DNA from 4 places in the Photobacterium nomapromontoriensis genome. Region 1 is predicted to be linked to each of the others. Evidence: predicted binding sites of a transcription regulator. Region 1 holds the regulator's gene; each other region holds the start of a gene.
What was found. Region 1 encodes CRP, which controls carbon source genes, mostly activating them, when cyclic AMP is high. Its sites were predicted from a motif close to TGTGANNNNNNTCACA; they were not measured.
Positions count from the first base shown of each region.

Region 2: L4D12_RS04235 (CidA/LrgA family protein) is a predicted target of CRP. The motif match lies at 6,720-6,735, and genes of this name have one in related genera.
Region 3: deoD (purine-nucleoside phosphorylase) is a predicted target of CRP. The motif match lies at 5,657-5,672, and genes of this name have one in related genera.
Region 4: pyrG (CTP synthase) is a predicted target of CRP. The motif match lies at 6,206-6,221, and genes of this name have one in related genera.

Region 1 is NZ_JAKJSL010000021.1:155,028-162,901, forward strand. Features, by position in the region: gene L4D12_RS07725 (aspartate aminotransferase family protein) at 1-68, shown strand, start outside; gene astA (arginine N-succinyltransferase) at 130-1,140, shown strand; gene astD (succinylglutamate-semialdehyde dehydrogenase) at 1,152-2,609, shown strand; gene L4D12_RS07740 (DUF1338 domain-containing protein) at 2,653-3,450, shown strand; gene L4D12_RS07745 (hypothetical protein) at 3,476-3,664, opposite strand; gene crp (cAMP-activated global transcriptional regulator CRP) at 3,881-4,513, opposite strand; gene L4D12_RS07755 (OsmC family protein) at 4,795-5,199, shown strand; gene L4D12_RS07760 (phosphoribulokinase) at 5,652-6,521, opposite strand; gene L4D12_RS07765 (YheU family protein) at 6,601-6,819, opposite strand; gene L4D12_RS07770 (hydrolase) at 6,904-7,874, opposite strand, start outside.
Region 2 is NZ_JAKJSL010000018.1:6,127-14,000, reverse strand. Features, by position in the region: gene L4D12_RS04275 (lipoprotein) at 1-233, shown strand, start outside; gene L4D12_RS04270 (nitrous oxide-stimulated promoter family protein) at 221-616, opposite strand; gene L4D12_RS04265 (hypothetical protein) at 860-1,153, shown strand; gene L4D12_RS04260 (thiopurine S-methyltransferase) at 1,391-2,035, shown strand; gene purT (formate-dependent phosphoribosylglycinamide formyltransferase) at 2,136-3,311, opposite strand; gene L4D12_RS04250 (DMT family transporter) at 3,544-4,437, opposite strand; gene cdd (cytidine deaminase) at 4,567-5,454, opposite strand; gene L4D12_RS04240 (CidB/LrgB family autolysis modulator) at 5,655-6,335, opposite strand; gene L4D12_RS04235 (CidA/LrgA family protein) at 6,332-6,673, opposite strand; gene L4D12_RS04230 (winged helix-turn-helix domain-containing protein) at 6,792-7,310, opposite strand; gene sbcB (exodeoxyribonuclease I) at 7,541-7,874, opposite strand, start outside.
Region 3 is NZ_JAKJSL010000020.1:113,467-121,340, reverse strand. Features, by position in the region: gene L4D12_RS06630 (ABC transporter substrate-binding protein) at 1-365, opposite strand, end outside; gene L4D12_RS06625 (ATP-binding protein) at 371-1,816, opposite strand; gene L4D12_RS06620 (response regulator) at 1,887-2,612, opposite strand; gene L4D12_RS06615 (DUF3283 family protein) at 2,688-2,894, opposite strand; gene L4D12_RS06610 (DUF4223 family protein) at 3,313-3,498, opposite strand; gene L4D12_RS06605 (hypothetical protein) at 3,953-4,642, opposite strand; gene L4D12_RS06600 (porin family protein) at 4,780-5,298, opposite strand; gene deoD (purine-nucleoside phosphorylase) at 5,744-6,454, shown strand; gene L4D12_RS06590 (transposase) at 6,722-7,874, shown strand, end outside.
Region 4 is NZ_JAKJSL010000048.1:13,545-21,418, forward strand. Features, by position in the region: gene surE (5'/3'-nucleotidase SurE) at 1-260, opposite strand, end outside; gene truD (tRNA pseudouridine(13) synthase TruD) at 241-1,314, opposite strand; gene ispF (2-C-methyl-D-erythritol 2,4-cyclodiphosphate synthase) at 1,381-1,854, opposite strand; gene ispD (2-C-methyl-D-erythritol 4-phosphate cytidylyltransferase) at 1,854-2,552, opposite strand; gene ftsB (cell division protein FtsB) at 2,589-2,861, opposite strand; gene eno (phosphopyruvate hydratase) at 3,100-4,401, opposite strand; gene pyrG (CTP synthase) at 4,483-6,123, opposite strand; gene mazG (nucleoside triphosphate pyrophosphohydrolase) at 6,320-7,129, opposite strand; gene relA (GTP diphosphokinase) at 7,216-7,874, opposite strand, start outside.

The sequences.
Region 1 (7,874 bases):
ATGTCGATGACGGTATGGCTCGTCTGGAACGGGCTATCGCCAAGTTGTATGAAGAAGCCCATCATTAATTAGCTTATACAGCCAGTGTCGCGGGCTGCGCTCGCGGCGATGGCCTATGGAGGGAGAGCGATGCTGGTTATACGCCCAATTACCACCGCTGATCTACCGGCGCTGATGCAGTGTGCTCAAGAGTCAGGCTTCGGTTTTACATCACTTCCGGTTAACGAAGAGATCCTTGCCCGCAGGATCCTGCATTCCGAGGAGAGCTTTGCCAAGACAGTGACCGAGCCTGGTCTCGAAGGGTATTTGATGGTCGCGGAAGACAGTTCGACCGGTGAGATCGCCGGAACAACGGCGATTGAAGCCGCTATTGGCCTTGATGCGCCTTTTTATACTTACCATTTGAGCACGGTGGTGCATTCCTCCTGCCGCCTCAATGTCCATAATGTGGTAAAAGTGCTGACTTTTGGCAACGATTACACCGGAGCCAGTGAGCTTTGTACCCTATTCCTTAGACCAGAATGGCGGCAGGGGCTCAATGGCCGGCTGTTGTCCAAGTGCCGCTTTCTGATGATGGCCCAACATCCTGAACGTTTTGCGAAAACCGTGATTGCGGAGATGCGAGGGGTGTCTGATGAGGCAGGTAACTCGCCGTTTTGGGATTGGCTGAAGGCGCATTTCTTTTCGATTGATTTCACTCTGGCAGATTACTTGGCTGGGATTGGCAAAAAAGGCTTTATTGCTGATCTGATGCCCAAATTGCCAATTTATGTCAACTTACTCAGCCCGGAGGCGCAGGCTGTGATAGGAGAGGTACACGACAATACCCGCCCTGCGCTGCGCTTGCTGGAACATGAAGGATTCAGTTGCCGGGGATATGTCGATATTTTCGATGCCGGACCAACGGTTGAATGCGATGTTCGCAATATTGAATCAGTACGTCACTCTCAACTGTGCAAGGTCGTCATCGGTGAACCACTTCTCGGCACGCATTGTATAATTAGTAATACCTCATTTTGTCATTTTCGAGCGGTTGTCGGTAAGGTAGATATTATCAAGCAGAAGGCGGTGATTTCAGCCTCAATGGCCGCGCTCCTTCAGGTTCAGCATGGCGACGAGGTACGGTTGATCAGTCAATAAGGAGAGGAATAATGACGCAGTGGATTGCAGGACAATGGTTAGCGGGTAAAGGGGAAACGATGCAGTCGCTAGACCCGTTTACCGGCAATGTTGTGTGGCAGGCTCAGGCGGCCACCACCGAGCAGGTTGAACAGGCGGTGCTCAGTGCTCGTCAGGCATTAATTAGCTGGCGTCAGAGCCCGTTCAGTGAGCGTCAGGCCATCATTGAGCGTTTTGCCAAATTGGTGAAGGATAATTCTGAATCGTTAGCCAGAGTGATAGCTGAAGAGACGGGAAAGCCATTATGGGAAACCCGCACCGAAGCGATGGCAATGGTAGGTAAAATCGCGCTGTCATTGCGGGCTTATCATGAGCGTACGGGGGAAAGGCAGAAAGAGGTTGCGGGCACACAAGCCGTGCTGCGTCATCGACCATTGGGAGTGATGGCCGTGTTTGGACCGTATAACTTCCCGGGGCATTTACCCAATGGCCATATTGTTCCTGCGCTGCTCGCCGGGAATACCGTGGTATTTAAGCCGTCTGATTTGACGCCCAAAGTGGCAGAAGAGACCATGAAGCTGTGGCAATGCGTTGGCTTGCCTGACGGGGTGATCAATCTGGTGCAGGGAGGGAGGACGACAGGAGAGGCCCTTGCGGGGTCGGCAGGTATTGATGGCTTACTGTTTACCGGCAGTGCTAACACCGGCCATTTGTTGCACTATCAGTTTGCAGGACAGCCGGGCAAGATGCTCGCCCTCGAAATGGGCGGGAATAACCCGATGGTGATCTCGCGTCATTATGGCGAACTCGATGCGACTGTCTACACTATTATTCAGTCAGCCTTTATCAGTGCAGGGCAGCGCTGTACCTGTGCTCGCCGTTTATATCTGCCTTCTGGCGAGGCAGGAGATCGCGTACTGGAGCGGTTATTGGCACTGACACGGAACATTCGGGTTGGCGGCCCATTTGATGAGCCCGCCCCCTTTATGGGGCCACAAATCTCAGCTGAAGCAGCAGATCGCATCATTGCCGCGCAAGCGCATTTGATTATGTTAGGCGGAAATGCCTTATTGGCAGCAACGCGTGGCCATGGCGCGCTTGTTACCCCCGGGATCATCGACGTTAGCCCGATTGCCGACTTACCGGATGAGGAATATTTTGGCCCATTACTGCAAGTGGTGAGGTATGACGATTTGACGCAGGCCGTTGAGTTGGCGAATCAGACGCGTTATGGGTTATCGGCTGGCTTGGTGTCGACCGATGACAGTGAGTGGCAATACTTTATTGAGCAGATCCGGGCTGGGATTGTGAATCGTAACCGTCCGTTAACGGGGGCGAGTGGTGATGCTCCATTTGGGGGCCCTGGCGCATCCGGCAACCTACGACCGAGTGCATTCTATGCCGCGGACTACTGTGCGTATCCTATGGCCTCAATGGAGGGGGAGCAACCTGAACTACCGACTCAACTAGCACCGGGGATCGATCTCTAGTCCGGTTGTGAGTAATCTGCATTTGAATAGCGGGGATAAACAGATGGAAAGGGTAGCGCAATTATTTGAAGGTTTGTGGCAGGATTATGTCCAGCGCCTGTGTCCATCAGCAGCTCAGATCCATGACCTGCTGACAGAAGAGGAACCACTGTATAACGATCACATTGCCTTGCGGACATTTAATCTGCCAGCGGTTGGTTTGGATCGGCTGGCAGCCCCGTTCATTGCGATAGGCTATAAGCCTTGTGGAGAATACCACTTTGAAGACAAGAAGTTGTATGCCGAGCACTTTGAGCATCCTGATCCATTAGCCCCAAAAGTGTTTATCAGTGAACTGTTGGTCGGCCAGTTTAGCTCGCTGTTTCAGCAGACGGTACGAGACTTGATTGAGCAGGTGCCGGAGTCGGCCATGCGTGATCCGACCTTTCTTTATGGTGGGCGATTATGGAGTCTGGATTACGCAACCTATGAGCTGTTGTATGCTGAAAGCGAGTATGCAGGCTGGCTTGCTGCACATGGATTTGGTGCCAATCATTTTACTGTTAGTATTAATCATTTAGAGCAGTTTACAGAAGTGGCCGAGGTGAACCATCTGCTGCTCCACAATGGTTTTACTATCAATGAGTCTGGTGGCGCTGTAAAAGGTAGCCCCACAGTAATGCTGGAGCAATCGTCAACAATGGCCGATCATGTCAAGGTCGGGTTTAGTGATGGCGTTTACGTGGTCCCTGGGGGCTTTTATGAATTTGCCAAACGTTACCCAACAACAGTTGACGGTGAGCTTTATCGTGGGTTTGTTGAGGCTTCTGCCGATAAAATTTTTGAAAGTACCAATAAATAGCGAGCCGAAGTTGTGTGAAAACTGCCTAGCCGTTAAGGCCGTCCAGTAGTGGTATATCAAGGTTTTGCCCGAGTGTGCCGTGCCTGACCGTTTCTTGTTGTTCAAGGTAATGGCGGCTGCCGCTAAATCCTGTCATTTCGACCGTTGAGGGGAGTGGCGCGATGATCACAGAGCCGAAAGGGGCACGATGAGGGGAGAAGCGCTCGATATCCATATCGGTGATTTCCTGTTGTCAATGTCAGTGTATAGTCCATATGCACAATGTAGCATTGGGCATTGAGAATACAAGCGGAAAAACAGTGAGGAAGTCGAGAATTTGAAGGTGAAAGTATACTTTTGTCACATAAGCAAAAAGCCGCATATTTGAAATGTCCAATTTAAAGGGGGTCACTTCAATTGCGGCTTTTTGTTTTTCGTGGTGATGGTTAGCTTAGCGCGTACCGTACACGACGATTGTTTTACCGTGGGCAGAAATGAGATTCTGCTCTTCCAGCATTTTCAGGATGCGACCCACAGTTTCACGAGAACAACCCACGATCTGGCCGATCTCTTGTCGTGTGATTTTGATCTGCATACCATCTGGGTGCGTCATTGCATCAGGCTGTTTAGCCAAATTCAATAATGTCTGGGCGATACGGCCAGTCACATCGAGGAATGCAAGATCTCCAACTTTCTGGCTAGTCACCTGAAGGCGGTTGGCCATCTGAGCAGAAAGACGCATCAAGATATCTGGATTAACCTGAATTAGCTGACGGAATTTCTTAAATGAAATTTCAGCCACTTCGCAAGGTGTTTTCGCTCGAACCCAAGCAGTACGCTCTTGGTCTTCTTCGAAAAGACCTAGCTCACCGATGAAGTCACCTTGGTTGAGGTAAGACAGGATCATCTCCTTGCCTTCTTCATCCTTGATCAGGACAGCAACAGAACCTTTAACAATGTAGTAAAGCGTTTCCGCTTTTTCACCCGCATGAATTAACGTACTCTTTGACGGGTATTTATGAATGTGGCAATGGGAAAGAAACCACTCAAGAGTTGGATCTGTTTGAGGTTTACCTGGAACCATATTACTAACTTCCTCTGCTGCGTTTGTTGCCCAACAACGACGTCCCTATAAGATAAGTTTGAGGCTGGGCCTAACAATAATGTAGTTCGCCGTTTAGGATATTCAGTCAACCGCTGGGCTGCAAGCTCACGTGAATAATTACATCAGAGTTTATCTTTTTTCGGGACGTTTTTCTTGATATTGATCTATCTGAAATGGCCATTTTTTACTCATAAGTGTGCACATGATCACACAGTTGTTAGATAGTACGAAATTACCTCAAAAGTTGTAAGGAGAAAGCAATGCAATCACGCGTGAAATGGGTCGAAGGCATGACCTTCCTTGGGCAGTCAAATTCGGGACACAGTGTCGTTATGGATGGAAATGGCGGCCAAAAAGCGCCGAGTCCGATGGAATTGGTATTAATGGCGGCGGGCGGCTGCAGCTCGGTGGATGTGGTGGATGGTCTGAAATCTGCCGGGCAGAAAATTACCGCTTGTGAGGCACAGATCAGTTCGGTTCGCCGCGAGCAGGCGCCCCGTATTTTTACCTCAGCGAATTTGCATTTTGTGGTGACAGGCGTTGATTTGGATGCATCAGTCGTGGCAAAGACGGTGTCTGATTCATTGCAAAAGTACTGTTCGGTGTGCTTGATGCTGGGTGAAGGGGTTGAGATGACGCATTCGTATGAGGTGGTTGAGGCGTAATAGATCAGGGGCGAGGGACGAGTTTGGAGGAAGAGCGGAAGGGCGAGAGCGGAGCTATGGGGAAAAGCGAACCTATGGTCCTATGGGTAGATCAAGATTTAGGTACGGGTTTCGAGGGACGAGTTCCGAGGAAGAGCGGTTTAAAAGCGGAAGAGCAAAAGCGATCCTAAGGCCCTATGGGTAAGAGCGGAATAAAAGCTGGGGTAGAGTCTCAGAATTCGTTCTTTTTCCTTTACACTCTTTCGTCCCTCGCTCCTGCTTACAGGACCACAGGACCACAGGACCACAGGACCACAGGACCACAGGACCACAGGACCACAGGACCACAGGACCACAGGACCACATATCTTTTGCTTTTCCGCTCTTCCTTGTCCCTAGTCCCTGATTTTCCGCTTTTAACTGCTTTACCTAGTTCCTACTCTTCTTTTCCTCGCCCCTGCTTTACTTTTTGCTTATCCGATCTTCCCGGTATCGATCAGCTGTTGGATCAACGGGCGCATGATCAGCTCCATCGCAAAGCTCATTTTCCCCCCGGGGACTACTAGCGTGTTGTGACGTGACATAAATGCGCCTTGGATCATGGCGAGTAGGTAGGGGAAGTCGACATTTTTGATACCGCGAAAGCGGATCACCACAAAACTTTCGTCTAAGCTGGGGATGGCTTTGGCACTGAGCGGGTTAGAGGTATCAACCGTCGGTACGCGCTGGAAGTTGATATGAGTGCGGGAAAACTGCGGTGTAATATAATTTAAGTAGTCGTCCATCGAACGGACAATGGATTCCATTACCGCTTCGCGGGAATGTCCACGATCGCGGGTATCACGGACAATCTTCTGAATCCACTCAAGGTTCACGATCGGCACCATGCCGATCAGTAAATCAACATGCTGCGCCACATTGGTTTCACCGTCGACCACGCCACCATGAAGACCCTCATAAAATAAAACGTCGGTATTTTCCGGCAGCTGCTGGCTGGGGGTAAAAGTCCCCGGCATCTGGTTATAAGGCACAGCTTCATCGAAGGTGTGAAGATAACGGCGGAATTGACCGCTGCCATCAATGCCATATTGGCGGAAGAAGGTTTCCAGCAAGGGGAAGTCATTGGCCTGATTGCCAAAATAACTAATATGCCGGCCTTGTTCCTTCGCTTTGCGGATTTCAACATCCATCTCGGGTCGAGTAAAGCGGTGGAAGCTGTCACCTTCCAGCCAAGCTGCATTGATGCCCATCATATTGAACATCTTGCGAAAAGCTTCGGAGGTAGTGGATGTGCCAGCCCCCGAAGATCCTGTTACTGCAATAATTGGATGTTTTGCAGACATGACAAACCCTGTCGTTAAGATTAACGATGAGTTATTAACAAAATGTTGCGGTTAAATCAAGTGTAAGTCTTATCAATGATTAGAAATTGAGATCTTGCCGAAGCTTAATATCTACCGATTCATGTAATTCGGAATAGATGACTACAGCTTCTCCCTGAGTGAGCTGTTGCCGAACATGCTGGACTTTTTGTTCTAAGGTTTTTTCATGTTCACCGTAGTCGGTACCTTCTCGTAGGACAAAATGCTCGATCAGGTTATCGAGAGTTTCTGGTGCGATGTCTTGCCAAGGAATGATCATACTAAATGTTTACCGCTCTAGGGGAGGGATTAACCACTGATAACATTATTATCAGTGGTTGATGACGTTAATGGCAAGTAGTTGCTAGCGAGATAAGCGCCATTTACTTCTGGTTATTGTAAAAGGAGCAAACCAAGCCGGCACTGTCATTTCAAGCCAGAAGGTAGGTTTATGCCATGATCCGGTTAGAAAACCGACATGGCCACCGTTAGGGCTGAGATGATATTCGATATGATCAGGTAAAGGTTGTGAGGGGATCACGTCATGAGTCATGAAGGGATCATCTTTAGCATGAATCACCCGTAGTGGTATTGTGACCTGATGTAATCGCCGTAAACCACTACAGCGTTGATAATAATCATGGGCATCTTGATAGCCATGCAAAGGTGCGGTGATCAGATCGTCAAACTGGCGTAAGGTGCTAATGGACTCAATAGCGGATTGATCCAGCGGCAGGGCGTTGGGTAGAAAGCGAATTTTTTTGCTGATATTTCTCTTCATCGAACGGAGTAAATATTGCTTATAGACCCTTGAAAATCCTTGTTCGATTCGCTCTGAACAGGCATTGAGATCAAGCGGGGGCGAAATCACTTGGGCGGCACAGAGTTCACTGTCTTCGCCGTATTCGGCTAAGTAATTGACTAACATATTCCCCCCGAGAGAAACGCCGACGGCGAACAACGGAGAGTCAGGAAATTGTCGACGAACCCATTGAATGAAAAAACGTGCGTCACTGGTTTCCCCAGAGTGATAACTGCGGGCCTGGCGGTTCATTTCCCCGCTGCAGCCTCGAAAATGCATCATGACGCCAAGCCAGCCTTTTTGCTTCGCGGCATACAATAAACCGTTGGCATATGGGCTATGAAAACTCCCTTCCAAGCCATGAAACAGGATCATCACTGGTTGAGTGGCTTGATATGCAGTCGGTGAAGCTGTCCAGGCAATGTCGAGAAAGTCGTCGTCCGGTGTGTTGACCCGTTGAGTAATCGGCGTGAATAGAGGCTTACGGCGAAGCAATCGGGGCAACAGTGTTTGCAGGTGAGCATTACCTAGCC
Region 2 (7,874 bases), on a different contig from region 1:
TATATTGCCCGACAGGCATTTGTCAGTTTGATCTTAGTGCTAATCAGGATACCGATCTGACCATTAATATGCATTACAGTCAGTCGCGACCGTTTGAAAAAATTGAAGGTGTGAGCGTGACGGGGCGAACAGGATCATCGGCAAAAGTTATTGATGGCAACACATTTGAGATAACTCTCGATGGTAACGTGAAGCCAGCCCGTATCCAGATAGTAGATTATTACCGTAACTGAGTCATTTTTCGCTTATGGCGATTTGATGCGTTAGCCTCTGGTTTAAGAGGAACCGCTTTTTTAGCCGAGAGCAGATGGCGAATAGCGAGAAGAGGGTGTCGAAATAGCATTTTGGGGCCAGCATAACGCATGATCTGCAATGAACGTTGTTTATAGTCGGCTTTATAACAGTGTATAGGACACTCTTTGCATGTGGGCTTGTTTTCGCCGTACGGACAGCGGTCGAGCCTAGTATGTGTGTATTCAAGAAAGTCTTGGCATTTTGTACAGAGTGCGTGCGTTTGGTGATGGTCTTGACAATAGATAGCGACCATCGCCTGAATGGTTTTGAATTCGGTGGCTAGGCAGCCAAGCAAAATAGGTTGTTGTTTATTTTTTGTCATAGGTTGCCGTCCTGATGTCAAAATCGGTCAAGTTACAGATTGGATATAGCAAAGATGCATTAATAATATATCTTTAGTGTAACTCAAAATCTATGAGATAAATCGTGATTTTTAGCGTAAATGTGCTATCTGATGTTACGAGAAAGAAAAAAACGCATAAATCTGCCAAGAATCCACGTGCATGGGTTGATTTCATTGGTGTTGAGCAGTAGTATCCGCTCCTCTTTTTTTATGGTGGTGTATATGAGCAGATTTGAGTGCCTAGAAAGAATCGTCGATGAATATCGCAAGAAAGTTCGCGACGCGGAGTTTAATAAACAGAATGACAGTGAAGTCGCTAAAGTGTTGGTTCTGCTTGTTGGAAACTCTATGTTCAGCTTGGCAGATGAATTTGCAGATTGGGTAAATCGTGGTGGTGATCGTAGCTACGGCGGTAAGTTTTTCGTATCTAAGCAGCTTATGACGTTGCTTGAGCCAGTGACTTTCCGCGGCGTAACTGTTCGCCGTGATTCGATTAAGCTATTTCGAATTTCTTAATTCCATAGCTAATGTCGTTTATTCAATGACTCTCATAAAGAAAAATTGAAAAACAAATTTTAACTGATCTTTGCTCTGCAATACTCAGTTTGCGAAAGAGGGTGCTTCGGCATCCTTTTTTGTCTCTGTATCCCTCTCGTTGTTTGTTTCCCCCGCGCGGAATACGCCGTTAGCCAATCCTGTTGAAGGCTGGGTATAATATCCCTCAGTCAGTCACAACAAGAAGAGATAACATAAATGGATGCAGAATTTTGGCATACCCGATGGGCGCAAAATCGCATTGGTTTTCATCTGGACGAAACCAACCCGATGTTGATCAAGTATTGGCCTGAACTTCATGCGTCACGTGATGATGTGATGTTAGTACCCATGTGTGGTAAATCGGTTGATTTAACATGGTTGGCACGAAAGCATGAAAAGGTTATTGGTATTGAGCTAAGCGATATCGCTGTCCGTGCTTTTTTTGCTGAACACTTCTATACCCCGATGGTAACTGTGCTGGGCAATGGCCAGACGCTGTATGAATTTGATGAAATCAGTCTCTACTGTGGTGACTACTTTACCACTCAGATCGAGCCTGTCGATGTGGTGTACGACCGCGCGGCGTTGATTGCAATGCCACAAGAGTTACGGCAAATGTATGCTGACAAGTTGTTGTCGATGCTGAAACCGGGTGGGCGCATTTTATTGGTGACATTAGACTATCCACAGCATGAATTGGATGGCCCTCCATTCTCGGTCGTGAAAGAGGAGGTGGAAGCCTTGTTTAATGGTTGTACGATCCGCCATTTGGCCCGTGATGATGCCGACGAAAGCCACCCTAGACGCCAGCGTGGGCTAACCCGCTTTGCTGAAGAAGCTTGGTTGATCACCGTTAAGTAGTCGCGATAATCGCAGCTACTAAATTTAGATAGTTACCAGAATGAGAAAAGGAGCCAAAGGCTCCTTTTTATTTTCGGTGATAGGTTAGTGTGGTATGAATCTAACACACAACCTTAATATCTGCGGCAGTAGCAACAGCATCTTCTACTGCAGACTCAATTGTATCACGGCGGGTAAGAGCAACACCTAGGCGGCGGGTGCCGTTGATTTCAGGTTTACCAAATAACCGAACTTGAGTATTGGGTCTCGCCAATGCCGCGGTAAGATTGTCAAAACGAATATCATTAGACACCCCTTGTGCAAGCACAACCGCTGATGCAGATGGGCCGAATTGGTTAATGCTATGGATTGGCAGGCCAAGGAATGCACGTACATGCAGCGCAAACTCAGAGAGCTCCTGAGAGATCAGAGTGACCATGCCAGTATCATGCGGGCGAGGGGAGACTTCACTGAACAGTACCTCATCACCTTTTACAAATAACTCAACGCCAAACAGGCCATAACCACCCAGAGCATTCACGACCTTTTCAGCCACGTCTTGAGCGGCTTTTAATGCGCGGTCAGACATCTGCTGCGGTTGCCATGACTCGCGGTAGTCTCCGTCTTCCTGACGATGGCCAATCGGCGCGCAGAAATGTACGCCATCCACGGCACGTACGGTAAGTAGCGTAATTTCGTAGTCAAAGTCCACGAAGCCTTCGACAATCACACGGCCAGCCCCTGCGCGTCCGCCTTCTTGTGCGTACTGCCATGCGCTTTCGATATCAGCTTGCGATTTGATCACGCTCTGTCCTTTACCGGATGAACTCATAATCGGCTTGACAACACACGGTGTGCCAATACGTTCGACAGAGGCAGCAAAGTCATCAAATTGGTCAGAAAATTCATAAGGAGATGTGCTGATTGCTAACGTTTCAGCCGCTAAGCGACGGATCCCTTCACGGTTCATCGTTAGCTTGGTTGCGTTTGCTGTTGGTACAACATGCAAGCCACTGGCTTCAAGTTCAACCAGCATATCGGTAGCAATCGCTTCAATTTCAGGTACGACGTAATTGGGTTTTTCTAATGTAATCACATCTTTTAACGCCGCGCCATCCAGCATGTCGATCACATGGCTACGGTGAGCAACATGCATTGCAGGGGCATCAGCGTAACGGTCAACCGCAATCACTTCTAAACCTAGTCGTTGGCATTCAATGGCCACTTCTTTGCCTAGCTCTCCAGCGCCAAGAAGTAGTACACGGGTTGCATTGGGACGAGTCGCAGATCCTAACATCGAAATTCCTTACTGGATGGGGAATGAAACTGCCGCAGATCATACAGTAATTCATTGAATGCGCAAACGTTTGCGTCGGTGTTTTTGGCTATTCAATTCAGTAATAACGACAAGACTAGGTACGTTGCGATGCTTGCACGATGATCGCGATCAGGCGGAGGGGGCAATTAAAAAAATCCCCGCAAATGCGGGGATTGAAGGATGTGCTCATAATGCAGGTGAGAGTACCGTGTTAAACGGTCTTCGCTTTTGATGCTTTGTTGTTTTCCCACTGAGTAATAAAGGCTACTGAGCCAATAATGATCGCGGCACCCAGCCATAATCGACCCGGTGGCACCCAACCAAAAATGCACCAACCGGCTAAGACATTTAATGGCAGCTTGGCGTGATCAAAGGGTTGCACGAAAGAAGCATCTGCCACGGCGTACGCCTTCGCAATAGCCCACTGCGCTAACGCCGTCAGTAAACCCGCCCCTGCGAGTAATAGCCAGGTAAATCCAGTATTTGGCATCGTGAAGTCAGGTAAAGCCAAGAATATGTTAAATGGTGTGATTAAAATTAGCAGGTAGACCACAATGGTGGTTGGCGAATCGTGTGCTGACATTTTTTTCACCATGAGCGAATAGCCAGCCCAGAAAAATGCAGCACCAACGGGTAGCAGTGTTGCCCAGCTAAAGTCTTCTCCCCATGGTTCAAGGATGATCATCGCACCCACAAACCCCGTTAGAGTAGCGACCCAGCGCGCGATACCGACCTTTTCCTTCAGGAAGAGGCCAGAGCCAATGGTTGCGAATAGCGGTGAGGTCATCAGCAATGCGATGCCTTGCCAAATAGGTACCGGATAAGCCAGTGCCCATAGCCAGAGTTGGATACCAATCACGGATAGAAATACACGAAAGCAGTGCATACCAAAATGATTGGTTTTAAGGGCAGCGCGCAAGCCTAACGTTCGTAACCATGGAAAAATGGCGATCAGAGCGATGAAATATTGGATCAGGGCGACGGTAGTCGAAGGCAGATGCATGAACATACTGACGTATTGCGCAATGCTGTTGACGATAGCAAAGGCAAGCCCCGCCGTGAGCATCCAGCTAGCCCCTTGGAGCGGGTGATGTTGGTGTGACATGAATATGTGATTTCTTAGGGTGAAAAACTCGAAAAATCATACTCCTGCTATGGCTGAGAGGATACTGATTTATAGCTGTTGCTGATCACAACTGTAAAAAAAACCGCCATTTTGGCGGTTTTTCAAGGATTATGCGGCAACATACGTCAATGGAATATCGGGATTTAATGCTTCCAATGTGGTTTGTGTATCGGCCAAATGGCTGATTGTACTGTTGGCTTGTTCAACCAATGCGGCTTCAACAATCTCACTCAGCGGGTAATCCGCCATGTTCATGTTAATCAATGCAACCTGCAGTGGCAGTAAGCTTGGATTAAATGCCGCGTTTTCAGCATACATACCAACAAAGGTACGACCGTCTTTTGCTTTCAGTGCAACACCGCTAAAATTTTTGGTGTATGGCGCATGGGCACGGTTAGCTGCTTCACAAGCTTGCTGTACCAGTTGCTCAGTCGCTTCTGTTGTAATGTTGTGGTTAACTGCAGTGAGTAATCCTTCATCGATATTCAGATCGGCCGGGCCAAAAGATTCTGGCAGGTATTCCTGGAGACTTTTCGCATCTCGGTTAGGCAGCTGTACAACCAATTCTTTAGCTGACGTCAGTTCGTTCATAAACTGGCGGCAGTGGCCGCATGGGCTGTAGTTGATTGTGATGTCAATAATACCGGTTTCACCTTTAACCCAAGCATGGCTGATGGCCGACTGCTCTGCATGAATGGTTTGGGAAAGGCAGGCTCCGACAAATTCCATATTGGCACCAAAATACAATGTGCCGGATTGGCCGCGAGCAATCGCACCCACGAAGAAATTAGAAATAGGAGCGACAGAATAAGCAGCAGCTAATGGAAGTAATGCAACACGACATTCGCTGTCTGTCATGTGAGTTTTTGATAGTAATTCAGCAAACACGTCAGGGCTTAGGGTGGCATCAAAGTTGTCGGCTTCTAGAACCGGTTTGATTGCTGATGCTAAATCAGCAGGTAAAGCGCCTAAAGCATCCATTACTCTAGTGTGCATGAGTTGTTACTCCGTCTTGTGTATGGAGAAACATTGTAGGCTGAGTAATGTGATTTATGTGTGACATAAATCACATTAATCGACCGCTTGTTTCATCCATTGCATTATTGGGAGTCGGGTCACACGCTTTTATAATAAATTCATGTATCGAATCAATATATTAGCTTTGTATTCGATTACCTCCACAAGGATGATAATTTCTATGAAAATACCGTCATGATGATTGGAAATAATAGTGGCGCTAAAATTGACGTGATTACACCGCAGATCACTAGCGCCAATGAGCTAAATGCCCCTTCCTGGAAATCTTCTTCAGCCGCTTTTGCTGTACCCAAAGCATGAGATACCGTACCCATGGTCAAGCCTTTCGCAATAGGGGCATGAATGCCCAGCATCCTAAATAAAGGATAGCCCACGACAGCGCCGAACAGGCCAGCAATGATCACCATAATTGCGGCGACAGATGGCACGCCACCGATTTGATCCGCAACGGCCATCGCAATTGGTGTTGTTACCGATTTGGGTAGGATTGAAGCGGTAAGCTGAGCATCAGCGCCCATGAGGACCGCGATACCTGCTCCTGTGATCATTGATAACACGCTACCGATCAGGCAGGCAGAAAAAATAACCTTCCATTTTTGACGGATTTGATGCAGCTGCTCATAAAGCGGGAAGGCGAGAGCAACAACAGCGGGTTCAAGTAGAGCATTAATGACTTTATTCTGTTCGAAATAGGTCTCGTATGGCACTTTGAGCCATATAAGAAGTGGAATGATCACCAGTAAACTGATCAGCAGAGGGTTGATGATCGGATGTTGAAATCGCTTTGAAAGATAGCGGGCAGAATAAAATACTACCAGCGTTGTAACCAGCCAGATCATTGCTTTTCCTTATAATGGGTAGCGACGCCAAGAACAGTAAATACGACCAAGCTGCTACCGATAGTGCTAAGAAGAATGATCAATGCATTGGATTGCAACAGGTGAAGATAATTCATTAAGCCAACGCCGACTGGAACGAATAGCAGTGCCATATGGCGGATTAATAAGTGGCAACCTGGCATCGCCCATTGGGCGGGGACCAAGCCCATCGACAGCGCCGCGAAAAGAATAAGCATGCCAATGATACTACCGGGAATGGCAACCCCCGACAGGTGCTGAATGCCTTTTCCAAGCATCAAACAAATAAAAATGATGATGAACGAACGTAGATATGCCATGAGTCCTTCGGAATAAAGAAATTACTCATTCATCATACAAAAGAAGTGTGATCTAAGCCACAGTAAATTTGGTGGTATAACCACACATTTTTTAACCGTGATGGATTGTATATAAGTATTAATAATTTGATGCAAAAATGAGCATTAGGCCCGCCAGAGCGAGAATGAATACCGACACTTTATGCACCAAGCTGTGCTTAACAATATGTTCAGTCGCCGTGTCAATGTGCTCTTCCTGTGGTGGTGGGAGTTGTGTGGTCTTTTCTTTGTCTTCGTGGATTAGACGACAGGTTTTATCGGGTAACGGTGTCCGGAAGCCATAATGCTGGACGACTTCGATAGGAATGGCCATCTTACCGTTGTGTTCTAGCTTACGAGTTAACGATTTAAATACGGTATTAAGATCGTAATGGTTATGAGAGCCGTCTTCGTAAGGGTCGAGCAGGATGAAGGTTTTTTCATACAGCGATTCAGCACTGATGACTTGCCCAGCGCAATAGCACAATAGCTCAAGCAGACGGGACTCATGTATCGTCAGTGGGGTCTCGCTTTTGTCTTTCCATACCAAGACACGGTGATCCGGTTCGAAGTCTACAGCAGCAAAGCGATAACAGCGTGTAAGATTTTTTGTTGTCATATCGGTCACTTATATTCATTGTTCGCATCCATGAATAATGAATAGATTGTGTCCATACAGATTAAAGTGTTGGCATAGATACCAGGATCTGCAATTGCAACTTTAAGGATAATGCCTCATAAAAAAACCTCTTGGCTTCAGCTGCGCAAGAGGTTTTTGAAAATATTAGTAATTTCTATCGCTTAGCAGCATAAACGAGAATATTCATTCAAGCCTGCATCGCCGTTAAATTAGACAAGTGATTCCACATAATCATACACCGCTTTTAGAATCTTCATATTTCGCTCACTCGACTGATGCTCATAACCTAACGCTTCAAGATTTTGCATATAAGCCGGCAAGTTTTCTTCATAGAAATCCTGACAATAATGCTTCCACTGTTGCTGCTCTTGATAAGCTAGCGTCATTGGGAAATTTCGTGCACGGTAACGGAACAGCAGTGGTTTAATGCGTTTATCAGCCACATTCAGATCAAATGTCGCTAAATCTTCCGGTGACGTGTTACGGATGATATCCATGGTAGAACGGTCTGCCGTCGAGAAAAAGCCATCATAAAGTTGAGCA
Region 3 (7,874 bases), on a different contig from region 1:
ATCTGCCTCGCTACGGTCGGTATGATCTGCTGCCAATGCTGCTCTTGGGCAATATCATTTAAGTTCATCAAAAAGCCAAGTTGCCCCCACTCATACAACTCATGGCCTTTTAACTGCGCCGCTGACGGTGGATTGCCTGATACCGCCCGGGTTTTTAACACCGTCATAGCACTGTCTCCACCACCACCAGCAATGGCGAAATCCTTCCACTGGTTTCCCTGTGACTCAACTTTATCTTTCAATATGGAAAGCGCACGATCTTCACCGCCCGATGTCCACCAGTGCAACACCTCTACCTCTCCAGCCGTTGCATTACACCCGGCCAAGGCAAGTACAAGGGATAACAATGTTGTTGCTGGTTTCATACTATTCATACTTTCGTTACCAAGCGGGGAATATATACTTCAACTTCTAATCCACCTTCGGCGGCATTGTGGATGGCCAGATCACCACCGTGAGCATGTATAATATTACGCGCGATACCTAAACCGAGACCGTGGCCATCTTCATCGGTTGCAATTCGTACATACGGTTCAAACACCGCATCAAGCGATGCTTCGGGTATACCAGGGCCTTGATCTTTAATAATGACAACCAAGGCTTCTTTCTTATCAATAATGATCAGCTGTACGTCATGACCATACTTAACCCCATTATCAATCAAGTTTGTGAAACAACGCTTGAGCGCCAGCGGTTTACCCATGATGGGGGCAATTTTACTCTCAGGAATATGTACTTTTACGGTTTCTTGATTATGTTGTTCGGCAATGCTCGCCAGCAAGGTCTTCACATCAACCTGAGCCAGGTTTTCATGCAGATCGGTATCTTTCACCGCCTGTAGGGCCCCTTTCACCATCATTTCCAACTCATCTAAATCATGGTTGAATTTCTCTATTTTGCTTTCATCATCAATCAGTTCAGCACGTAACCGTAACCGAGTAATCGGGGTTTTTAGATCATGAGAGATAGATGAAAATAACTGCTCGCGATCATCGATATAGCGTTGTACCCGTAGCTGCATACGGTTAAAAGCCCGCGTCGCTGTCACTAACTCACTGGCCCCTTCTTCTTTTAAGGGGGGTTGGTAAATATCAAAACTCATCGCATTAGCGGCATAGGCTAACCGCTTGAGTGGTTTAGTCTGGCGACGGATCATGAAGAAAGTGAACACCAGCAGCAAGGTGGTAATAAACAGCATGAACACTACTTGCTGACGGGTGATTATATCGTCGCTGAGTGTGACATAAGGAGCAGGTAATAACGCCGCAATATACAGCCATTCATTTTTGGCCAGTTCCAGTTGCACCACTAAGATAGGCGGGTTAAGCGGCTCAAGCGTAAGCGTGTAATGTGCCCACGAACGGGGTAAATCTTGTAATAGAATATCGTTTTTCAGAACGTGTAAGGTCTCGGGACGTGAGAACTCAACCTGAATAACATTCAATCGTGGCAGTTTTTCTCTTAGCTCATGTTTAAAGACATCAATCGCTGTTCGCTTCATCAATGAGTCAGGAATGGGATCAATTAAGATCTCTTCTTGGTTTAACGACACAAAGAAGCGCGTACCTCCCATATTGCGCAGTTGATCAAGCACGATATGGCGATATTCCAACGGCAGCGACTGAAAAAACGTCACTGTAGAGGCAAACATATTGGCCATGCTGGCAGAGGCAGATTCCAACCCAGCCAAATCTCGCTGTTTAGATTGCGCATACCAGATCCCCGTTGCGATAACCTGTGCCAGAAATACAGCCAGTAACGTAAACCAGAGGGTACGGGCCAACAGAGATTGCGGCCACCACTTTCGAATATTCATTAGACGTATCCATACAGGCAACCTCATGCTTTATCGTAAGCCGGGTTGCCACGAGTCACGGGGAGAATTACTACTCTTCGTAAATCACATCAGCATTAAAGGAATAGCCATTGCCACGAATGGTTTTGATCAATCGTTGTTGTGAGCCCGTATCACCAAGCCGCTGACGTAACCGGCTCAGCTGCACATCAATGCTTCGCGCTGATGGTGTCGCCTCTCGGCCTCGGGTGGCAAAAGAGATGGTATCACGATCAAGTACTTCATTCGGGCGAGTAAGAAATAGCATCAACAGAGCAAAATCACTGCCACTGAGATCATATTCTTTTTCCTTCACTTGATCCCGCAAGCGTTGCGCAGCGGTATCTAAGCGCCAATGGGCAAAACGAATGGCTTTGGGAGCGGTTGGCAGCTGTTGGGCTTCAGTCGGCTTAACTCGTCGTAACAGCGCTTTGATCCGGGCCATAAGCTGACGCGGACTAAACGGTTTAGCAATGTAATCATCTGCCCCCAGCTCCAGACCGATAATCTGATCCATTTCATCAGAAACAGCCGTCAGCATAATGATCGGCACGTCTGAAGTTTTACGAATATACTGGCAAAGAGTAAAACCATCATCACCCGGCATCATCACATCCAACAAGATAAGATCAGGGTAACCCATCGCCAAGCGGCGCTTCATGTCTTCCCCTTCAGCAGCCGTCGTAACGGTAAACCCGGCTTTAGTCAGATACTCATCAAGCAACTCACGGATGTCTTGATCATCATCCACAACAAGCACTTTCTTGCTTAAACTCATTCTTTTTTCCTATTGCCCAAATGGCATTACATTTACCACGATGCTCAGACTCGAAGCCAAGATCGCGTAACGAGGTTAGGCGACTCCCATCTCGATTTTGTATTTTGACACTGCCCGTTCAAAAAACTCACGCTCATCATCATCGGTAATGTTATGTGTCATCTCGGCAAACACTTCATAGCCTTTCTTCGCGTTCTTAACCTGCCACACCGCGTAGGCCGCTTGCTTATCCAGTTCTATACGATTTTTTTCTGCCTCGGAAAGCAATGTCAAATTGTGCATAATCAATACCTGACGCCGATTAATAAATTACGGTCTGATTCTAGCGAATTTCAGCGTCAATACCAACGACAAAGCCACCTCAAAGGATCAGCTTGACTCTTAATGCTATCGCGTTTATTGCTCGTCATATTTCTCATCATCAGACAACAATGCATGTCACGACATCAATGATCGCCACATCATTGCAACTCGCGCAGGATCCACCCTATCAAAGTAGTACATCGTACCTTGATAAATACATCCAAATCAGACAATCAAATAAGGAATTTAAATAAGATGAAAAGGGGGACATTCAGATATGAAAAAAGGCCGCGAAAGCGACCTTTTATAACCAGCTTATCTTGCTGCAAATAAAATAAATTCATTTACTATAATGTGAATCTAAAATGAAATATTTATCTAAATGCAGGTTCTGATATTAGTGCTTGTTTGTCGCATTTTGTGAATCACATGCGCCCAATGCAGCAGAAACAGAAATAGCTGGAACTAGTAAGTAATCAGTTGAGCAAGTTTTATCTTTGTTAAAAGTAGTACCAGTACAACCTGTAAGAATAGTCGCAGCAGCAACAACAACAAAAGCCAACTTAGCAGTAACTAATTTCATGGTAATTCCAATTCCAAGTAAATGTATGATTTTAAAATGGTACCACAGAGGAATATGAAATTGGTAGGCTAATTTTAAAATTATTTAAAAAAAATCAACGAGCAAAAAAATGTGAGTAAATAATAAACAACACTGCAGAGAAAATAGTTCAGATTTGGTATATACCTTAACGTTAAATGAAGTAAATAAATGGTTATCTATCGGTAATTGATATGCTGAAATATATAATTAATCTTCATTTGTAGCGACTAAAATGAATGCTTTTATAATACCAAAATATTACTCATTGATTTGTTACATAATAAAAACCAGCATTTACTTATTGATCACAATATATGGATTATTCTTTCTCCCTAATGATGTGATATAACGCAGGATTCAGAGTAAGATCCGTGCGTTCAATTTAACGGAAATAAGCATGGGAATGGCTATATTGAAAGAACGTGGGTATACATTAAAAACCCAATAACCACTTAACACTGAGAAAAAAACCAAGAATGACAACCGTGGTCAATCCTACACTCATTATAGGACTTAAGGTAACAAAGCAAGGATTGCGGATAGCATCCGTTAATGTCGGCTCATTCAGTGCTGCCTGCTTTTGAGTCTGATTCTGCTCATGGGACTGCTCCTCCAGATAGTGATGAATGGTTTCGATAGATTCATCGACAGAATCAATGACCTGTGCCCCTAGCCATTGTTCGCGATCAATCAGTTGCATGGGCTCAATATTGCGAGGTGTACTAAAGTGACCAGTACGGCGATCTATCACTGAGATAGATAACCATGCATCATGGTGCCCCCATACCCAGCACGGCAAATAAATGCCATCAATATTCACTTGACTGGGGTAAGGGAATTCAATGTCGTTTATCCGCATCAATAACTGCTCTGTCGAGTCACTGATTACTTGAACGGGTTGCCAACAATACGTCAACCAATGAGAAAAATTATTACGAAATGCCGATTGGCGTAATGGGGCTAATCGGGATGCACCTCTCAACATATACTCAGCCTGTTGCTGCTGAGAGACAGAAGTGAGCGAGATGGGTAAAAATGGGACATGCCGCCCTAAAGCAGACTCCTGCAATATGATCCGGTTAACCTGCTCAACTGTTGACGTATAGTGTGCATAGTTGGTCATGGGGAGCCTCCAGAGCGATTCTCTACCTTCTAGGTATTGTATGAAAATCGCGCTGAAACTACTTTGACCCGTATCGTATTTTATTTATTGAACCATGGACACCCTCAGGAAAACCACATTATGCAGTCTGCCTGTTGCTATAAGCTGGTACCAATACCGAACAAAATTGAATTATTGGTCACATCACCCATATCGCGGTACTCATAGCCTAACGATAAATCAATAAAAGGCAGCAGGGTAAACACAAAACCGGCCCCCCCCGTAAACCCCCAGCCATCATCACTGCCTTTCATGCCAGAGTTTTCAATATCGTAATCGTAATAGTTCGTTCCCGCCTTGGCATAAAGATTACCAATCAAAAGTGGCAAATCACCACGAATAGTGATGGGGAAAGCGGTATAATCAATATCATTCTTCGCTGACTGGCCATCTGCATTAATTTCAGCGCTTCCCTGTACCACTCCAGCATTCACACTGATCATGTCATTAAACTGATAAGCGGCATTTATCCCATATTCGAAACCATAGTCATCATGACCATCATATTTAATCTGTGCGGCACCTGCCGTTGCCCCCACCGACAAGCCAAAAATATCGGCTGATGCTGGCGCGGTACAGATCAGTAGAAAAAAACCAGCACTTAACACTCTTTTCATATTCATTCCTCGAAAACGGTCCTATTGGTTAAGAGGTAGTGCGGTTCGCGGAAAATTACCAATTTCATTGATACTTCCGTGCTAGAGGTCACTCTGTTTCAGGTTTTTTTCCCGGTTACCCATCCGCCACGCAGTGCAATCGATTACAATTTGGCACGTTAATCCATTTTGTCGATCACATAACATTGAATTCTAATACCTAACAAAAAAGAATAAAACATGTTGATTTTGCAGATAAACACGCTAAGGCTCGGCCTTTTTTGACGTTTACCCCCCCAAGATAACGCAAACGATCCCCTTCTCACTTTCAACATATTTGGTAATCAATGAGCTATTTTTGTTTAAGAGCAAGACAATTTGTGATCATGATCGCGAGATTGTATGCATCACTTGCTTACACTTTCCCCATCAAAACAGTAAAAATACTAGATACTTGGAGTGAACTATGGCTACCCCACACATCAATGCTGAAGTCGGTGATTTTGCAGAAACTGTCCTGATGCCAGGTGACCCTCTGCGCGCCAAATTTATTGCCGAAAACTACCTTGATGATGTCAAGTTAGTGTGTGATGTTCGCAATATGTTCGGTTATACCGGCACCTACAAAGGCAAGCCTGTCTCTGTCATGGGACACGGTATGGGTATCCCTTCATGTTCTATCTATGTCCATGAACTGATCAAAGATTTCGGTGTTAAAAATATCATCCGTATCGGTAGCTGCGGTGCCGTTCATGACGATGTTAAACTAATGGATGTGATCATCGGTATGGGCGCATCAACGGATTCCAAAGTAAACCGCATTCGTTTTAACAACCACGATTTCGCTGCCATTGCGGACTTCGGTCTATTGGAAACCGCAGTGAATGAAGCTCGCGCCCAAAACGTACCTGTTCGCGTGGGTAATGTTTTCTCTGCTGACCTATTTTACAGCCCGGAAGCTGATCTATTCGAAAAAATGGAAAAGCTCGGCATGCTAGGTGTTGATATGGAAGCCGCTGGTATCTACGGTGTTGCTGCTGAACTTGGCGCTAAGGCATTGACGATTCTGACTGTGTCTGACCACATCAAACGAGGTGAAAAACTCAGCTCTGAAGATCGCCAGAAGTCCTTTGCTCAAATGATGGATGTGGCGCTGGAAACCGCTATCAAGTTGTAATAACAGATTGTTAGTTTCTGTACTGGCGTGATGAGCATCGACTTCGCAGCTCAATATTCTGTAAAATGTGGCGTCTTACACAATTTAAGCGATGTTACTCGTTAACATCTGGCGCAGTTGCCTGAACATGGTCTATTGCAGAAACTAATGGTGCAGAGCAGTGAAATACCTGCTCTGTACCACCCCTTTTAAAACTATAAGCAGCTTTAGCAAAATTCCGGCTGTGTGTTTGTTGCTTATGCTCATAGATAAGATTAGGCTGATGCGATGAATACTCGCCACACCGACACCCCCGAATCTCTGTTGCCAGAAGCCTGCAACGGCCATCAACTCAATCATTGCAAAACAGTGAGCTGCAAAAATTTTGGCTCAACGAATACCCATCACTACGTCTTCCAACGTAGTAATCCCAACAGACCGGCTCTGGTCTGCCGCGAATGTGGGGCTTTTCCTCCTATCATCAGCAACTATGATGTCATGCAGGAAGTGCAGCGGCTAAAACAACTGCAAAATGCAGGTATGCCTGCTTGTAGTAATCCTGACTGTGAAAATCTGGAATTACCCGTGCTTACCCATCGTCATCTCTACCACGCGTTTGGTTTTAGTGGCGATCGTCAGCGCTACCGTTGTAAATGCTGCCAGACAACGTTTGTTGACCGCTGGTCAGGCACTAATACCAAAAATGCACTTCAGCAGACAATGCTGGCGATGTTATTTACCGGTTATTCAGTACGTGATATCTGCCGCCGACTCAGCATGAATCCCAAATCGTTTTATGATCAGCTTTCACATATTGCTAGCCGATGCCGTCGTCAGTTGGCGATGTTTGATGCCCGTCTTTGCAAACAGGCCCAACAGTTATCTCTGGCAACCAATATGTGTGTACTGCAACCCGATAGTGACAATGGGGTGATCTGGATTGCCAGTGGTGAAGCGAAATCGGGCTATGTTCTCGCGCAAGATATCAATTACCAAACAGCCACGCCCCCAGATAACAGCGAACAGTCGCTCAATAGCAATACAGCTGAAAGAGATACACCGGATGGGCATCATAACCCATACCGCCGTGGGGCTCGTTTTATGCCACCGCAACCCGATCGCAAGGTTGCAATCGAACATTCGCGACCAAACGGGTTACTGGCTCAGATAGACGCCACTTACCGGGAGGCGATGTCACGCCCCAACTTAGAAGATCTGCTATCGAATAAAGCGCGAGTTAATTACCCGAGCAAAGGATGCTTAATTCGGCCACAGTACACCGTTTACGCCCACAATTTGCACCTGCGAGAGATGCTCTACAATAACGAAGAATTGTCGTTTTTTATGCCGCTGGAGCCGATGCTTCGCTCTGCTTGCATTTCTGTGTTTTTTGACCGAATAAAACAGAAAACGATCCACCCGGTATACGTTGAAACGGATT
Region 4 (7,874 bases), on a different contig from region 1:
ACCACGACATCCGGACGTTCATCTAACCACTCGTTCAATGCAAAATGCACACAATCCGTCGGGGTTCCTTCCACTGAAATACGCTGCTCACCTTCATGGCGAATACGCAGTGGATTATCCAGCGTCAGTGAATTAGACGCCCCTGACCGATTTCGATCAGGGGCAATAACAATCACATCACCAAGTTCAGACAGAACAGTCGCTAGCGTATTAATGCCTTCTGCAAAAATGCCATCGTCGTTACTGATCAGTATCCGCATCTTGTTCATTATCCTTCTGTTCACTGACCTGCTCAACCATGAGCTCACGAACTACCGCCGTGGCAAAACAGCCTGCAGGTAAAGCAAATGAAACCGTGATTTGATCGCCATCTTGTTGCCACGCCATCTGCGTAGGCTTAAGGAGCAATGGGCGACGCTCATGACGCATTCGATTATCACGGATCAGCTTAAGCAAGGCTGGCTCTTGTTCAACAATGGCCATCTCAAAAGCTTGTGCATCGGCCGTGGTTGGCAGAGCATTATCACCCATGATCGGTGCAGTGATTGCCATTCGGCCACTCTCTACATCCTGCTGTAAGCTCTCGCTCACTGCCGCAACAAGCATACCACGTACATCATTATTCGATTGCAGGAAATCCCCCGCCATCAGTGTCTGCACTAGCCCCTGTTCAATACGCGCCGATAGCACCATATTAAACAACCAAGAGCGTGCAGCTGACAAATAAAAGCTACGTTTGCTCTTATCGCGAAGACGAAACTCATCGTTACCCCAGGCACGGGCTTTAACGACATTATTTCCACTGTGACCAAAGCGTTGCTCACCAAAATAGTTTGGCACACCTTGTTCGCGAACGTGCTCCAAGCGCGCAATCACAGCTTGCGGCTGGTCAAGATCACTCAAGCGTAGTTGAAACCAGTTACCCACTAAATCACCTGGGCGTAATTTCTTATCATGGCGAGCAGTTTCCAACACTTCAACACCAGGATGTTCTGCGACAAACTGCGTCAGATCGGGATCCGGCTTACCCGGCAGATGCACGCTGAGCCACTGTTCTGTCACCGCATGGCGATCTTTCAACCCTGCCCAGCTGACATCGCGAGATTTAACCCCGCACGCTTTCGCCAGTTCATTAACAACATACTGGGTGTTTTCGCCCGTTTTACGGATTTTCACCATAAAATGTTCGCCAGTACCGGCAAAATCAAAGCCCAAATTTTCCTTTACTATAAAATCTTCAGGCTCGACCTTGATTCGGCCCTGACAGCTCGGTATTCCGTATAACCAGCTGAAGTTGTCCATGACAGTAGACATAAATACACCATTAACTAACAGCACCGAGGTGCCGAGAAGTAGAGCCAGAACAGCTCTACCATTGAATTATTGTTTGCAGATCAAAACAACTGCTTCACAGGCAATGCCTTCTTTACGACCAGTAAACCCCAGACGTTCAGAGGTAGTCGCCTTGACATTAATATTACCAATATCGGTTTCCAGATCAGCGGCGATAGCTTGGCACATTGCCTCAATATGCGGCGCCATTTTCGGCGCTTGGGCAATAATCGTCACGTCAAGATTACCTAGACAGTAACCTTTAGCCTTAACCTTACTATAGACATCGCGTAGCAAAAAGCGGCTATCCGCCCCAGCCCACTCGGCATCAGTATCAGGGAAGTGGCGGCCAATATCACCCGCACCAATGGCTCCCAGCAACGCATCACACACCGCATGCAATGCCACATCGCCATCAGAATGGGCAATCAGCCCTTGTTTATAAGGTACCGCAACGCCACCTATGATCACTGGCCCTTCACCACCAAATTTGTGTACATCAAAGCCGTGTCCAATTCGCATCATGATGCTTCCCTCAATAGTTTTTCAAGATAAAATTCAGCCAGAGCCAAGTCTTCCGGCTGGGTCACCTTGAGGTTATCGGCTCGCCCTCTCACTAACAGAGGGGGCATCCCACAATACTCTAGTGCCGATGCTTCATCTGTCACGGTCGCCCCATCGGCTAATGCCAGCTCCAGTGCTTGCTTGAGTAACCCAGCCCGAAACATTTGTGGCGTTAAGGCATGCCATAAATCAGCGCGATCCACGGTGGCGGCAATCGCTCCCGCACCGTTGCCGCGCTTCATGGTATCACGCACAGGAGCGGCAAGAATCGCCCCGTATTGACTGGCCTTAGCGGCGACGATCAACTCAGCCAAATCACTGTGATGCAAGCACGGACGTGCCGCATCATGAACCAACACCCAGCAGTGAGGATCATCTATCGCAGCAAGCCCAGCAAATACCGAATCAGCGCGTTCAGCCCCACCATTAACTCTTTGCACCCGCGGATCGTTAGCGAGTGGCAGTTGGGGAAAATAAGGATCATGCTCACTGACCGCGATCACCACTCGTTCGATAGCTGGGAATCCCAAGAGTCGCTCAACGGTATGCTCAAGAATGGTTTTTCCAGCAATAGGCAAGTACTGTTTAGGGCGGTCGGCGGCCATTCGGCTGCCAACCCCTGCAGCCGGTACAACGGCTATCATCTTTTCGCTCATAGTCATGATTTATTGGTTTGTGGCTGCAACGTTCACTTATTCGCTGACAATGCGGAAGAATGTTTCTCCGGGACGGATCATCCCCAACTCATTTCGAGCGCGTTCTTCTATCGCTTCTTGACCTTGATTTAAGTCATTTATTTCAAAATACATTTGTTGATTACGCTGCGCTAATTCCGCATTGGCCCGGTGCTGAACGATAACATTATCTTTCACAGCCAAATAGTCTAGCATGCCATTCTTACCCCACCAGAAGTCATACTGTAGCCAGCTAAGCACAGCCAGTAACAGCAAGGTGAATGCTCGCATCTCACTCTCCAGGCAATGATTGAACATATAATAAGCAATAGCACTTATTGATAACAACTTGAAATGCCATTGCTTAATACCACTCGCTAATGAATCGAGTGAACATGTAATAATCCCATAAAGCGCAGTCTGACACTAGCGCCTAAGCCTAGCTAAGTTATCATTCGCCCATAAAAAAACCGCCCCTATGAGGCGGTTTTTCAAAGCGAGTAGGAAGACCCTACTGGCAGGCTAATAATTAAGCCTGACCTTTAACTTCTTTAAGACCGTTGAAAGGAGCGCGCTCACCTAGAGCTTCCTCGATACGGATAAGTTGGTTGTACTTAGCAACACGGTCAGAACGGCTCATAGAACCAGTTTTGATTTGACCTGCAGCAGTACCTACCGCTAGATCAGCGATAGTTGCATCTTCAGTTTCACCAGAACGGTGAGAGATTACAGCGGTGTAACCTGCATCTTTAGCCATCTTAACTGCAGCTAAAGTCTCAGTTAGAGAACCGATTTGGTTGAACTTGATTAGGATAGAGTTAGCGATGCCTTTCTCGATACCTTCAGCTAGGATCTTAGTGTTAGTAACGAATAGATCGTCACCAACAAGTTGGATCTTGTCGCCTAGAAGTTGAGTTTGGTGCGCGAAACCAGCCCAATCAGACTCGTCTAGACCATCTTCAATAGATACGATTGGGAATTGCTCAACTAGACCCGCTAGGTAGTGGTTGAACTCTTCAGAAGTGAAAGTTTTACCTTCACCTTTCATGTTGTAGATGCCAGCGTCTTTGTCAAAGAACTCAGATGCTGCACAGTCCATAGCAAGAGTGATGTCTTTACCTAGTACGTAACCAGCAGCTGCAACAGCTTCTGCGATAACTTCTAGCGCTTCAGCGTTAGATTTTAGGTTAGGAGCGAAACCACCTTCGTCGCCAACTGCAGTGTTGTAGCCTTTAGACTTAAGCACTTTAGCTAGGTTATGGAATACTTCAGCACCCATGCGAACGGCTTCTTTCAGCGTTTTCGCGCCAACTGGCTGAATCATGAACTCTTGGATGTCAACGTTGTTATCTGCGTGCTCACCACCGTTGATGATGTTCATCATTGGTAGAGGCATAGAGAATACGCCAGCAGTGCCGTTTAGCTCAGCGATGTGCTCGTATAGAGGCATGCCTTTAGCAGCAGCTGCTGCTTTAGCGTTTGCTAGAGATACCGCTAGGATTGCGTTTGCACCGAAGTTAGACTTGTTTTCAGTACCGTCTAGGTCGATCATTACCTGATCGATTTCAGCTTGAGCGGTCGCATCTTTACCGATTAGCGCTTCTGCGATTGGGCCGTTCACAGCTTCGATAGCTTTAAGAACGCCTTTACCTAGGAAACGAGACTTGTCACCGTCACGTAGCTCAAGAGCTTCACGAGAACCAGTTGATGCACCTGATGGTGCTGCAGCCATACCGACGAAACCGCCTTCTAGGTGAACTTCCGCTTCTACAGTTGGGTTACCGCGTGAATCGATAATTTCACGACCTAGAACTTTAACGATCTTAGACATTGTGTTTCCTCTTGCTTTATCTTCAAATAAAAAGCTAAAAAAATAGCCGCAGCTAACACTTGCCACAGCTATCCGTAATCCTTACTTTTTAAGTTCACCACGCTGGTTATCACCAGCCGCTTTCACGAAACCAGCAAACAAAGGATGGCCATCGCGAGGTGTCGAGGTGAACTCAGGGTGGAATTGAGCAGCCACGTACCATGGGTGGTTAGGTAGCTCGATAATTTCCACCAATTTCTTGTCTGCTGAAAGACCAGAAATCTTCAAACCTGCTTTCTCTAGTTTAGGAAGTAGGTTGTTATTTACTTCATAACGGTGACGGTGACGCTCATGGATAGTCGGGCTACCATATAGCTCACGCGCTTTTGAACCGTCTTGTAGGTGACATAGCTGTGAACCAAGACGCATTGTACCGCCTAAATTCGACTTCTCGCTACGCTCTTCTACGTTACCTTCGCTATCAACCCATTCAGTGATCAGGCCAACAACTGGGTATTTAGTGTCAGGGTTAAACTCAGTAGAGTGCGCCCCCTCATAGCCAGCAACATTACGTGCAAACTCGATCAGCGCAACCTGCATACCCAAACAAATACCTAGGTATGGAATTTTGTTTTCACGTGCATATTGTGCAGTCAGGATTTTACCTTCTACACCACGGTTACCGAAGCCGCCAGGAACCAAGATAGCATCCAGGCCTTCAAGAATTTCAGTGCCTTTAGATTCGACATCCTGAGAGTCAATGTATTTGATCTGCACTGACAGACGGTTTTTCAAACCGGCATGCTTAAGTGCTTCGTTAACTGACTTATATGCATCTGGTAGTTCGATGTACTTACCAACCATGCCGATAGTCACTTCAGCAGTAGGGTTGGCTTCTTCGTAAATCACCTGCTCCCACTCAGACAGATTCGCTTCTGGCGCAGTGATGCCAAAGCGCTGACAAACTAAGTCATCAAGACCCTGAGCTTTGATAAGCTGTGGGATCTTGTAGATAGAGTCTACGTCTTTCATGGAAATAACGGCTTTTTCCTGCACGTTACAGAATAGCGCGATCTTGGCACGCTCATTAGCAGGGATCATACGATCGCTACGGCAGATCAGCACGTCAGGCTGAATACCGATAGAAAGTAATTCTTTTACAGAGTGTTGGGTTGGCTTCGTTTTCACTTCACCAGCAGCCGCTAGGTAAGGAACCAGTGTCAGGTGCATGAACATAGTACGATCACGCCCTTTCTGCACTGCTAGCTGACGAATGGCTTCCATAAATGGGAGCGATTCGATATCACCAACAGTACCGCCAACTTCAACGATAGCAACGTCATGGCCTTGAGCACCGGCAATCACACGATCTTTAATTTCGTTAGTGATATGCGGGATAACCTGAATGGTCGCACCAAGGTAGTCACCGCGACGCTCTTTACGAAGTACTTCTTCGTAAACTCGGCCCGCAGTAAAGTTGTTGCGCTTGGTCATCTTAGTGCGGATAAAGCGCTCGTAGTGACCCAAGTCAAGGTCGGTCTCTGCACCGTCTTCCGTTACGAATACTTCACCATGCTGAATCGGGCTCATTGTGCCAGGGTCAACGTTGATGTAAGGGTCTAGTTTCATCATGGTCACTTTAAGACCACGTGCTTCTAGAATAGCCGCTAGAGATGCAGCAGCAATACCTTTACCTAGTGAGGATACGACCCCGCCCGTAACAAAAATGTAATTCGTCGTCATGTTTTACCTGGAAGATTGGTATAGAGGATATAAGTGTATCTGGACGGGAAATTAGTATACCAGACACCCTTTATTGCCACAACGTGAAAACTATCACACTGCGATTGGTTTTTTTTTGTTTCAAATCAATTCTACTCATCAGGCTGGTTATCAATAGCAATATCAATAACAAAGCAGCCTGATGATTGCTGCAATCCTAACCTTTTAACTCCCTACACTTGACCTCATCCCACACCTGATCAAGCTGTTCAAGCGAGCATTCTTCAAGTTGCTTCCCTTGTTCTAGCACAGTTTTCTCGACTTCGCGAAACCGACGCTCAAATTTCTGATTAGCACGATGCAGTGCCCGTTCCGGTTTAACGTCCAGATGACGGCTGAAGTTGGCAACAGCAAACAGCAAGTCCCCCATCTCCTCTTCGATTCTCTCTTGCTGAGGTGATACTTGGATAACCTCTTCCATCACTTCATCAAGTTCTTCGCGTACTTTATCCAACACCGGACCTAAGGTATCCCAGTCAAACCCATGTTTGGCGCAACGCTTTTGAATTTTATCCGCCCGCGTCAAAGCGGGTAAGGCGCGGGGGATATTGGCCAACACGCTGGTGTCTTCGTCTTTTTCTGCTCGTTCTTTGGCTTTTTCCGCTTCCCAATTGGCCTTGATCGCTGCCTCATTGGCAAACAACTTATTTTCAAATACATGGGGGTGACGACGGGTTAGCTTGTCATTAATGCCACACACAACATCATCAAAATCAAACAAGCCTTGCTCTTTGCCCAGCTGACTGTAAAAGATCACCTGAAACAACAAGTCACCCAACTCTTCACGGACATCACTCCAGTTTTGTTGATCAATCGCATCGGCGACTTCATAGGCTTCTTCCAGCGTATGCGGCACAATGCTCGCGAACGTCTGCTTGCGATCCCAGGGGCAACCTTGTTCAGGGTCACGCAGCGTGGCCATGATCTCAATCAGGCGTTCTATCGGTGTCTGCGGTTTCTCACTCATGTTGGAGAGTCCTTCGTGGATATCAAATCAAAAAAAACGGGCAGCATCATGGCTCCCCGCTTCTAGGTTCTAGGTTCTACATCAGATTAGTGTAGGCGTTTAGCTTCAGCGACATCTTTCACTTGCTCAATACGCTTAATCACCTTGCCCAAGACCTCAAGATCGGTGAGCTCCAAGTCAAAGTCCATGATTGACATCTGTTTTTTGAAATCAATCCGACTCTTCATGCCAGCAACCCGAGCTTTTTCATTTGCCAGCGTATTGGTCAGCTCCTTGAGCAAGCCGCTTCGCTCAGAAGCGATCACCCGTACGGTAATATTGTAATTACCGACAAATCCGCCCCCCCATACCGTATCAATGATCCGCTCTGGGGCAACGTGGCGTAGCTCTTCCAACTGCTCACAATCACTGCGGTGAACCGAAATTCCTCGTCCCTGAGTGACAAAACCCTGAATCTCATCCCCTGGGATCGGCTGACAACAACGCGCCAGATGCGTCATCAGGTTATCCACGCCTTCCACCACCACGGCATCACGCTGAGGCTTCTTGGCTGCCATGGCTCGATTGCTGGCTTCAGCTAGCTTCTCAAGCAGTTGCTGATCTTCTTCTTCTGCGGTTGGTTTATTCACCAAGGCATTAATGTGGTTCAGCACTTGATTGATCCGCAGATCACCACTGCCCACCCCAGCAAATAACTCATCGGTTGAATTCACATTAAAACGCTTAAGTGCATACACTTCCGCAT